DNA from 2 places in the Brachybacterium ginsengisoli genome. Region 2 is predicted to be linked to the other one. Evidence: riboswitches for the same ligand, from Rfam matches in the RefSeq annotation. Region 2 holds a riboswitch; the other holds the start of a gene.
What was found. Region 2 has a riboswitch for FMN ahead of pnuC (nicotinamide riboside transporter PnuC). Riboswitches for the same ligand answer to the same signal wherever they lie in the genome.
Positions count from the first base shown of each region.

Region 1: another riboswitch for FMN. It lies ahead of ribD (bifunctional diaminohydroxyphosphoribosylaminopyrimidine deaminase/5-amino-6-(5-phosphoribosylamino)uracil reductase RibD); the one in region 2 lies ahead of pnuC (nicotinamide riboside transporter PnuC).

Region 1 is NZ_CP023564.1:3,904,222-3,909,795, forward strand. It holds gene CFK41_RS17445 (bifunctional 3,4-dihydroxy-2-butanone-4-phosphate synthase/GTP cyclohydrolase II) at 1-224, opposite strand, end outside; gene CFK41_RS17450 (riboflavin synthase) at 221-835, opposite strand; gene ribD (bifunctional diaminohydroxyphosphoribosylaminopyrimidine deaminase/5-amino-6-(5-phosphoribosylamino)uracil reductase RibD) at 851-1,906, opposite strand; FMN riboswitch at 2,031-2,160, opposite strand; gene CFK41_RS17460 (DUF721 domain-containing protein) at 2,368-3,156, opposite strand; gene recF (DNA replication/repair protein RecF) at 3,153-4,412, opposite strand; gene dnaN (DNA polymerase III subunit beta) at 4,432-5,556, opposite strand.
Region 2 is NZ_CP023564.1:1,950,341-1,955,914, reverse strand. It holds gene hisG (ATP phosphoribosyltransferase) at 1-404, opposite strand, end outside; gene CFK41_RS08705 (phosphoribosyl-ATP diphosphatase) at 511-774, opposite strand; gene pnuC (nicotinamide riboside transporter PnuC) at 883-1,590, opposite strand; FMN riboswitch at 1,682-1,799, opposite strand; gene rpe (ribulose-phosphate 3-epimerase) at 1,836-2,522, opposite strand; gene CFK41_RS08690 (RsmB/NOP family class I SAM-dependent RNA methyltransferase) at 2,519-4,168, opposite strand; gene fmt (methionyl-tRNA formyltransferase) at 4,165-5,130, opposite strand; gene CFK41_RS08680 (SLC13 family permease) at 5,209-5,574, opposite strand, start outside.

The DNA of each region.
Region 1 (5,574 bases), 2.0 Mb from region 2:
AGCGGCAGCTCGAGAGCATCGGCACGGGCGGCGCTCATCGGCGCGCACAGCAGGCCGCTGGAGTGGCGCACCGCGAAGCCGATCCGTTCGGGGGTGGCGGTCGCGGCGGCGAGGATCAGATCGCCCTCGTTCTCGCGGTCCTCGTCGTCCACGACGACCACGGGCAGACCCTTCGCGATCGCGGCGATCGCGTCCTCGACGCGGTCCAGGCGCAGCGCGGTCATCGGGCGTCCTCCGCTCCGGGAAGGAGAGACGCGGTGAGCTTCTCGACGTACTTGGCCAGCACGTCCACCTCGAGGTTCACCCGGTCGCCCACGTGGCGGCGGCCGAGGGTGGTGCGGGCGAGGGTCTCCGGGATGAGGCCGATGGTGACCTCGTCGCCCGCGATCTCCGCGACGGTGAGGCTCACGCCGTCCACGGCCAGCGAGCCCTTCGCGACGACGTAACGGGCCAGTCCCTCGGGCAGCGCGAGGCGCAGCAGCGTCGTGCCGGCCTCCTCCTCGCGGCCCACGACCTCGCCGACCCCGTCGACGTGGCCCTGCACGATGTGCCCGTCCAGGCGGCCGTCGGCCCGCACGCAGCGCTCGAGGTTGACGGTGTCTCCGGTGGTCAGGTCGCCGAGCGAGGTCGCGGCGAGGGTGGTGGAGATGACGTCGGCGGTCCACAGCTCGCCCTCGACCGAGGTGACGGTCAGGCAGCAGCCGCTGACCGCGATGGAGTCGCCGAGGGAGATGCCCTCCAGGACGTGGGGGGAGCGGATCTGCAGGCGGGTGGGATCGGTGCCCGGGGTGAGGGACTCGACGGTGCCGAGCTCCTCGATGATGCCGGTGAACATGGTGGTCCTTCCTGGTCAGGCAGTGCGGGGGCGGGGACGGAGGGTGATGCGGAGATCGGTGGGACCTCCGGAGCTGGGCAGCGGTGCGACCTCGACGAGGTCGAGGTCGAGGCGGTCGGCGAGGGTGGCGATCGAGAGATCCTCGACCGCGGGACGGCCGGCGCCGAGGAGCGTCGGGGCGAGGTGGACGATCAGCTCGTCCACGAGCCCGGCGCGCAGGAAGGCGCCGGTCACGACCGGTCCTCCCTCCACCAGGACGTGCCGGACGCCCCGCTCGAAGAGGGTCTCCAGTGCGGCCGACGGGTCGTGGGTGAGCAGTCGGAGCTCCTCACCGGCGCCGTCGACGGCGGGGAGGGAGGGGGCGGTGCCGGTGCCCATGACGGCCCGGAGCGGCTGGCGGGGGTGGAGGGTGCCGTCGCTCCGGCGGGCGGTGAGGGTCGGGTGATCGGTGCGGGCGGTGCCGGTGCCGACCAGCACGGCGTCGCAGGTGGTGCGCAGGAGGTGGACCTCCTCGCGGGCGGCGGGGCCGGTGATCCACTGGCTGGTGCCGTCGGCCGCGGCGGCTCGGCCGTCGAGGGTGAGGGCGATCTTGGCCGTGACCAGGGGACGGGCATGCTGCAGGCCGTGCTCCCAGCCGCGGTTCAGCGCGGCGGCCGCGGCGGCGAGGTCCTCGTCGATCCCGAGCTCGACCTCGATCCCTGCGGCGCGGAGACGTTCGATGCCGCCGGCGGCGACGGGGTTCGGATCGCGACGGGCCACGACCACTCGGGCGATGCCGGCGCTGATGAGGGCGTCCGCGCAGGGACCGGTGCGGCCCACATGGGAGCACGGCTCGAGGGTGACCACGGCGGTCGCGCCCACCACGGAGATGTCCGCGGACCGGGCGGCGGCGAGGGCGGCGGCCTCGGCATGGGCGGTGCCCGCCCCTCGGTGACGCCCCTCGGCGAGGACCTCTCCGGCAGGGCTCAGCAGCACGCAGCCCACCCGCGGGTTCGGCCCCAGGGGAACGACGGGATCGCCCGCGATCTCGAGGGCTCGGGTCAGCGCCCCTCGCTCGGTGTCCAGCAGCATGCAGTCTCCTCCGGTCCGCTGCTCGCGGTCCCGGAGGGAGAGGAAGGGTGTGCGGGAACGGCGTCGCCAGGGAGTCCGGCATCGTGCACAGGGTGCACGACGACAGCTCGCCCGAGGACGTCGTTCGCGTGCGCTTCCCATCCGGACTCTCACCGTCGGTCCAGGAATCCCACCTGGTCAGCCGAGGGCCAGAGGCCATCGGGTCGCGGACTGTCACCGCCGGCTCGGAATTTCACCGACCCCAGTGCACGCGAGCTGCATCAGCTCGTCGGAATCCACCGTAGCAGTGCCCCGCCGCGAGATGACGCCCCGTGAACGGAGCGTCACAGCTCGTCCCTCACAGCACGTCGATCAGGCTCCCCCCGAACTGCCGACCTCCTACCGCTCGTCCCTCACAGCACGTCGATCAGGCTCCCCCCGAACTGCCGACCTCCTACCGCTCGTCCCTCGCAGCACGTCGATCAGCCATAGGTGTCCCGGGGGCCGCGCCAGGTCACGGTGCGACGGCCCTTCTTCCAGGTGCGCTCGGCGGCGGCCGGGCCGGTGACGGTGAGCTCGGAGATGACGTGGGAGCCGACGCGCTCCTCGATCGTGGTGATCAGCTGCGGGGTGAGCATCCGCAGCTGCGCGGCCCAGGCGGACGAGGAGGCGCTGACCACCAGCACTCCCTCCTCGAAGGAGACCGGCCGGCAGTGCTGCGCGATCCGTTCGCCGACGATGTCGTCCCATTCCTCCAGCACCCGCCCGGCGTTCATCCCCGCGTGCCAGCCGAGACTGCCCAGCACCTTCTTCAGCACGCTGTCGATTCCCTGCGGATCGCGCGGATCCGGGCGCGATCCGGAGTACCCGGGCGCCCTGCCGGACCGATCTCGCACGTCTCTGGCCTGCGTCTTCGCCGAGATCGGGAAGAGTCCTCGGTCTCGCGCCGCGGCTCGCGAGCGGTTGACGGTGCGACGGGCGAGCTCGAACGGATCCGCGGCCGCGGCCAGCTCGGGCGGATCGAAGAGCACCCCGTCCTCGGCATCGGGAGCAGGCTCCCGCACGTCCACCCGCTGCGCCACGGGGGCCGGCTCGGACCGCGAGGGGCTCCGGTCCCCGCCGCGCGGGCGCGAACTCTCCCGCGTGCTCTCGGACGGCACCGGATCCTCCGCAGGCCGCGCCGCCGCACTCGCCCAGGTGCCCAGGTCATAGGGGTTCGCGAGGCGCGGCCGCGCCGGCCCGCCGGAACGGGGCTTCTCCGATCGGGTCATGGCCGGGACCCGCTCCCGCGGACCACGGCCTCGCCGAGCCGCACGTCGATCACATGGATCTCGCCGTCCAGGGAGTCCGGGATGTCGGAGTCGTTCGCCGTGGTGATCAGGACCTGCGAGGCGTCGGTGACGATGCGCCCCAGCCGTTCCCGGCGACGGGTGTCGAGCTCGCTGAACACGTCGTCGAGGATGAGGATCGGCTCCCCGTCGCCGAGGTCTCCCTCCTCCAGGCGCAGCAGGTCGTAGGACGCCAGGCGCAGCGCGAGCGCGAGGGACCAGGACTCGCCGTGGCTCGCGTAGCCCTTGGCGGGGAAGTCGTGCAGGCGGATCTCCATGTCGTCCCGGTGCGGGCCGGTGAGGGTCGAGCCGCGGTCGATCTCCTCGTCGCGACCGGCCGCCAGCATCGTCATCATCGTCTCCTCGAGCTCGCGCGAGGCGGGCAGGGAGCCGACGGGCGTCTCGAGCTGGTCGAGCACGGTGGAGCGATACCGGATCGCTGCCGGGGAGCTCACCTCGCCGCGCTGATCCGGAGGGAGATCGAGGGCCTGATCAGCGCCTTCGTCGGTCGAGACGCGCAGGTAGGAGTAGCCCAGGTGGGGGCTCAGCCGATTGACCAGGTGCAGCCTGGCGCGCAGCAGCTCGGCACCGGAACGAGCCAGCTGCTGGTCCCAGACCTCGAGGGTCGAGGCGGCGGAGTCCGCCGGATCCAGGCCTCCCACGCTGCGGCCGCTGCCGCCTCGACGCATGGACCGCATCTGCTTGAGAAGGTTGCTGCGCTGCTTGAGCACCCGGTCGTAGTCGGCCTTGACCGAGGCGAAACGGGGCGCGATCTCGAACAGCAGCTCGTCCAGGAAGCGGCGCCGACCCTCGGGATCGGCCTTGACCAGGCCCAGGTCCTCGGGAGCGAAGAGCACTGCCCGGACCTCGCCGAGCAGATCGCGCAGCCGGGCGACGTTCTGTCCCTGGAGGCGTGCACGGTTGGACTTCCCAGGCGTGATCTCTAGGTCGACCTGCAGCGGCCGGCCGGCGCGCACGAAGCTCGCGCGGACGATCGCGGTGCTGTTCCCGCGGTGCACGAGCGCGGCGTCGTGGGGGACGCGGTGGCTCGAGAGCGTCGCGAGGTACCAGACGGCCTCGACGATGTTCGTCTTGCCCTGGCCGTTCTGCCCCACCAGCACCGTGATGCCGGGCTGGATCGGCAGGGTGAGCCGGGGGTACGAGCGGAAGTCGGTGAGGTCGAGCGCGGTCAGCTGCACGGAGGGAGCTCGCCCTCCCTCAGATCCGCATCGGCATGATCAGGTACTTGTACGAGGAGTCGGGGTCGCCCTCGAGCGAGTCCTGGCCGGTCATGACCGACGGCTTGATCGAGTCGGTGAAGGTCAGGCGCGCGAAGTCGGTGCCCAGGGCGCCGAGTCCGTCGAGCAGGAAGCCGGAGTTGAAGCCGACGACCAGGTCCTCGCCCTCGAGGTGCGCCTCGAGGACCTCGCTGGCCTGGGCGTCGTCACCGGCACCGGCCTCGAGCGCGACCTGTCCCTCGGTGAAGGACAGCCGCACGGGGGTGTTCCGCTCGGCGACGAGGGAGACGCGCTTGACCGCATCGATCAGCGCAGCGGTGGAGACCACGGCGGTGATCGCGGAGGTGTCCGGGAAGAGGCGACGCACGGGCGGGTACTCACCGTCGACCAGGGTCGACGTGGTGCGTCGGCCCCCGGCCTCAAAGCCGATCAGGGTCGCGGAGTCGTCCTCGGACAGCGCGATCTCGACACCGCCGCCGGTGGCCAGGGAGCGGGCGACCTCGTGGAGGGTGCGGCCGCGCACCAGGGCGGTGAGCTCGGTGCCGGGCGTGGTCGGGTTCCAGGTCAGCTCGCGCAGCGCCAGACGGTAGCGGTCGGTGGCCATGAGGGTCATCGTCTCGCCGCTGATCTCGACCTTCACGCCGGTCAGCAGGGGCAGGGTGTCGTCCTTCGATGCGGCGACGGTGACCTGCGAGATCGCCTCGGAGAACACGTCGGCGGTGACGGATCCCGCCACCGGCGGCATGCTCGGCAGCTGCGGGTACTCCTCGACCGGGAGGGTGGCCAGGGCGAATCGGGCGCTGCCGCAGCGGACCTGGAGCTTGGTCCCCTCGAGCGCGATCGAGACGTCCTTGTTCGGCAGGGCACGCACGATGTCCGAGAGCATCCGGCCCTGGACCAGCACCTCACCGGGCTGCTCGACCTCGGCCTCGAGCCGGATCTGGGCGCTGACCTCGTAGTCGAAGGTCGAGAGCTGCAGCTCCCCGCCGGCATCGGCGATGATCCGGACGCCCTGCAGGATCGGCATCGCCGGCCTGACGGGGAGGGTTCGGGTGGCCCAGGAGACGGCGTCGCCGAGGACGCCGCGATCGAGGTGGAACTTCACCGTTGCCACTCCTTCGCA
Region 2 (5,574 bases):
TGGACGACCTCGGCCGTGATGCCGCGCTCGGAGAGGTAGTCCTCGACGAGATTCTCGTAGCTGGTGGCGATGCGGGCGCCCTGGAGCTCGGAGACATCGCTGCGGGTGCCGGCCGGGGCGGCGAAGCGGAAGGTCGAGCCCGCGAAGCCGAGCGGCAGGATCTCGTCCGCCGGGGTGCGGGAGTCCAGCAGCATGTCCTGGCCGGTGATGCCGACGTCCACCGTGCCCGATCCGACGTACACCGCGATGTCCCGTGGGCGCAGATGGAACAGCTCGACCCCGTTGTCCTCGTCGACCACGACGAGCTCCTTCGCCGAGCCGCGACGCCGGTACCCGGCCTCGTGCAGCAGGTCGGCGGCGGGCTCGGAAAGAGCGCCCTTGTTGGGTACGGCGATGCGGAGCACAGGTCCTCCTCGGCCGACGCGGCGGCCATCAGACGGTTCGGTTCGAGAGGTGCGGGGTGGGGCGGAGCACCGCCCCGGCGGTCGGCGCCTCAGGGCGCCCGACGGCTCAGAGCTGTCGGTAGACGTCCTCGAGGGAGATGTCCTTGGCGATCATCATCACCTGCAGGTGGTACAGCAGCTGGCTGATCTCCATCGCGGCATCGTCCTTGGACTCGTGCTCGCAGGCCATCCACACCTCGGCGGCCTCCTCGACGATCTTCTTGCCGATCTGATGGACACCGCCGTCGAGCTCGCGGACGGTGCCCGACCCCTCGGGTCGGGTGCGGGCCTTGTCGGTCAGTTCGGCGAACAGCGCCTCGAAATCCTTCACGCCCCCAGGGTACGCGTCCGGGGCCGGGGCCCGCGCCGCCGCCCGCCCGGCGGACACCCGCGCGATCGGCACGCGCCCGATCGACCCCGCCAGGTCGGTCCGGTCAGCTCAGTCCCGCCGGACGGTGGGGTCGAGGTGGGCGGTCTCCACCCTGACCCTCTCCTGCTCGACGTCGGTGCGGTTGCGCACTCCCCACCAGACGAAGAAGCCCACCAGGGTGAACGCGCCGTAGAAGAGATACATGAAGGCGCTGGCGTAATAGCCGGCGCTGAGCAGCAGCGGGACCCCTACGATGTCCACGGCCACCCAGATCAGCCAGAACTCGACCCAGCCCTTGGCCATGCCGAAGGTGGCCAGCAGGCTGCCCATGAAGATCCAGGCGTCGGCCCACACCGGCTCGTAGGAGCCCAGCGCCCGGAACACCGGGGTCAGGGCGGCGGTGCCGCCGACGAGGGCGACGAGCAGCAGCGCCCGGGTGCCCCACGAGGCCCAGCGGGGCTCGATCGCGGTGCCGTCCTCGTCCCGGGCCCGGCGCCAGCGGACCCAGCCGTAGACGGCGGTGGCGATGAACATCACCTGGCGGCCGGCCTGGCCGTAGAGGTCCACGGAGTTCGGGCTGCCGAACACGGTGCCGAGGAAGACGGTCAGCAGCAGCAGGTTGCCGACGATGCCGATGGGCCAGGCCCACACCTTCCGGCGCATGCCGCCGAGCGCGCTCAGCAGTCCGAAGACGTTGCCCAGCACCTCTCGCAGGAGCAGGAACTGGCCGCCCGCGAACTCGATCTTCGCGTCGAAGAGCCACTGCAGCAGGTCCATCTCGGTCCTCTTTCCACCGGAAGCAGCAGTTCCGGGGAGGACGGGATCCTGCGGGTCCAGGACGCGCGGAGAGCACGCCGAGGACCTGCGGGACGTGCGCCTCTCATCCAGGCTGTACTGTCGGCGCCGGAATTCCACCGGCTCCACCGCCGGAGCGGGTCGCGGACTGTCACCGCCGGCTCGGAATTTCACCGACCCCGGAGCACGTCACTGGTCGTGACCGCGTCAGGATACTCCCGCCGGGATCAGTGGGAGCCGTGCGTCCGGGCCAGTTCGCGCAGGGCGGAGATCTCCTCGGCGGCGTCCTGGGCGCGATAGATCGCAGAGCCTGCGACGAAGACGTTCGCACCCGCCTCCGCGCAGCGCTCGATGGTCTCCCGGCTGACCCCGCCGTCGACCTGGATGGAGACCTCCAGGTTCGACGCGCTGATCGCCGAGCGCGCGCGACGGATCTTGGGGAGCATCGTCTCGAGGAAGCTCTGGCCGCCGAAGCCGGGCTCGACGGTCATGATCAGGAGCATGTCGAACTCGCCGATGATGTCCAGGAGCGGCTCGACGGCGGTGGCCGGGCGGAGCGCGACCCCGGCCTGGGCGTTCTTGCGCCGCAGGTCGCGGGCGAGCTTCACGGGGGCCCGTGCGGCCTCGAGATGGAAGGTCACCGAGGCGGCGCCTGCCTCGGCGAAGGCCGGGGCCTGGGTGTCCGCGTCATCGATCATCAGGTGGGCGTCGACCGGGATCGCGCTGCGCTCCACGATCTGCTCGACCATCGACGGGCCGAAGGTCAGGTTCGGCACGAAGTGGTTGTCCATCACGTCCACGTGCACGCTGTCCGCGGTCGAGATCTTGTCCAGCTCGCTGCCGATGCTCATGAAGTCGGCGTTGAGGATGCTGGGGTGGATGTAGTGGCCGTCGGTGGAGTACGGGGTGTTCATGCCGCCTCGGTCCCTTCGTCGGTGGGTTCGGGCAGCCTGCGCAGCAGGCTGATGTACATGGCATCGGTGCCGTGGACGTGGGGCCACAGCTGCACGGCGGGCCCCTCGCCCAGCTCGATGTCGCCGCGGGCGGAGGGCAGGACCCCTGCGCGCACGGCCTCGCGGGCGTCGAGCTGCTCGACGTCGGTCCGCGTCTGGAGGACGTCCGCGACGATCAGCCGGGTCTCCGCCAGGTGCGGGGAGCAGGTCACGTAGGCCACCACTCCCCCGGGCGCGGCGGCGTCCAGGGCGGAGGTCAGCAGCGCGCGCTGGATGGTGCCCAGCCGGCCGATGTCCGCCGGGGTGCGGCGCCAGCGTGCCTCGGGGCGTCGACGCAGCGCGCCGAGCCCGGAGCAGGGCACGTCGGCGAGCACGCGCGAGAAGCGGTTCGGGAGCTCGGCGCCGATGGTGGTGCCGTCCGCCGTGCGGGTCGTGATCTCGCAGCCGGCCTCGCGCAGGGTGGCGACGGCGCGGTCCACCAGCTCGGTGCGGTGCTCCTGCATCTCGACGGCGAGGAGATCCGCGTCGTGGTCGACGGTGAGCCCGCCGAGCAGCGCGGCCTTGCCGCCGGGACCGGCGCAGAGGTCGAGCCAGTGGTGGTCCTCGGCGAGGACCAGGTCGTCGGCGCCGAGGGCGAGCGCGAGGGCGGCGAGCTGGCTGCCCTCGTCCTGCACGGCGACGCGGCCCTCCTTGACCGGGTCCATGCCGCCGGGATCACCGGAGGGCCAGGAGGCGGCGAAGACGGAGAGACGACCCTGGCTCGCGCCGTTGTCGATGAGCTCGTCGAGGTCGGTGAGCCCGGGACGCATCACGAGCGAGACCGCCGGGGCGGCGTTCTGCGCGGCCAGGAGCTCGTCGATCTCGTCGCGGGAGCGACCATGGCCCGCCAGGGCGTCGCCGAGGGCGCGCACCACCCAGCGCGGGTGGGAGTGCACCACGGCGAGATGACCGGTGGGATCCTTCTCGCGGTCCGGGGCGACCTCGTCGATCCAGGTCTCGAGGTCCTTCTCCCCCACGCGGCGCAGGATCGCGTTGGCGAAGCTCGCCGCACCGGCGCCCACCTGGGACCGGGCCAGCGCCACGGTCTCGGAGGTCGCGGCGTGCGGGGCGACGGTCATGTCCAGCAGCTGGTAGGCCCCGAGCCGAAGCACGTCCAGCAGCGCGGGGTCGACCTGGTCGAGCGGCCGGTCGATGCAGGCGGCGAGGATCGCGTCGAGGCGACCCTGGGCCCGCAGGGAGCCGTAGAACAGCTCGGTGGTGAACGCGGCGTCCCGGCCGGAGACGCGATGGCTGCGCAGCAGTCGGGGCAGGACCAGGTTCGCGTAGGAGTCCTCCTCGCGCACCAGGCGCAGGCCCTCGAGGGCGACCTGCCGGGACGGCGTCGAACGGCGCGAACGCTCCGAGGGGCGGGACTCGGAGTAGCCGCGGCGAGGTCCTCCCTGTCCGCGGGAGCCGGAGCGGGTGCGACCGCGCTCGTCACGGGAGCGGCCGTCGCGAGGGCCGTCCTGGCGCTCGCCCCGTCGGTCATCCCGTCGGTCGTCGCGCCGATCATCGCGCCCGCCGCGTCGGCTGTCGCGTCCCCGGTCGTCCCGTCGGTCCCCGCTCATGCGTGCTCTCCGTCCTGCTGGTCGTCGTGGTCGGCGGCGTCGAAGGCGGCGTCCTCCGGCAGTCCTGCTCCGCGGGCCCAGTCCGCCGCCCGCATGGGGCGCTTGCCCGCCGGGGCGAGCTCCGCGATCGCGAGCACCTCGGTGCCCGTGCCCACGAGCACCTGGTGCCTGCCCGCCTCGATCCGCCCCGGCGGCAGCGGCTCGTGCTCGGGCGCCGCCTCGAGGCCGAGGATCTTGGTGCGCGCCCCGTCCAGCAGCGTCCAGGCGCCCGGCTGGGGGCTCATCCCGCGGATGTGCGCGCTGACCCGGTCGGCCGGGAGGGTCCAGTCGATCTGCGCCTCAGCGGTGGAGAGCTTCGCGGCGTGGGTCGCCTGCGAGTGGTCCTGGGGCGTGAGCACGGCCGTGCCCGCCTCGAGGGTGTCGAGCGCCTCGAGCAGCACCGATGCGCCCTGGACAGCCATCTTCTCGAGCAGCTGCCCCGAGGTCTCGAACTCCCCGATCTCGGTGCGGGCGGTCGCGAGGAGATCCCCGGTGTCCAGGCCCTTCTCGAGCCGGAACACGCTCAGGCCGCTCTCGCGCTGCCCGGCGAGCACCGCGCGCTGGGCAGGGGCCGCCCCGCGCCACGCGGGGAGGAGGGAGAAGTGCAGGTTCAGCCAGCCGTGCTGCGGGATCGCCAGCGCGGCCGGAGGGACGAGGTTCCCGTAGGCCACGACCGGCGCCGCATCGGGGGCGAGCTCGCGCAGCTCCTGCTGCACGGCCTCGTCGCGCAGCGTGGCGGGGGTCAGCACCGGCAGCCCGGCGTCGAGGGCGAGCGCTCTGACAGGGCTCGGGCGGAGCTTCCGGCCGCGCCCGGACGGGGCGTCGGCGCGGGTGAGCACACCGACGACGTCGTGGTGCGAGTCGAGCAGCGTGCGCAGGGAGGGCAGGGCGGCCTCGGGGGTGCCGGCGAAGAGCAGTCGCATGATGCCCCGAGTCTACGGGCGCTCACCATCCACCCGCCGCCGCCAGGCCCTTCCCGTGACCAGAGGCATCGTCGGACCTCAGTGGACGAGGCGGAACACTCCCACGGCCAGCGTCATCGTCGTGGCGGTGACCAGCACGATGCCGATCAGGTTCAGCCACAGGCCGGCCTTGGCCATCTGCGGGATCGTGACGAAGCCCGAGCCGTAGGCGATCGCGTTGGGAGGCGTCGCGACGGGGAGCATGAAGGCGCAGGTGGCGGCGATCGCGACGGGGATCGCGAGCAGCATCGGATCGATGCCGATGCCCACGGCCACCGCGGTCGCCACAGGAAGGAAGGTCGCGGCGGTGGCCGTGTTCGAGGTCAGCTCGGTGAGGAAGAGGATGCCCGCGGCGACGATCGCGACGATCAGCACCACCGGCAGTCCGCCGATTCCCACGGTGAC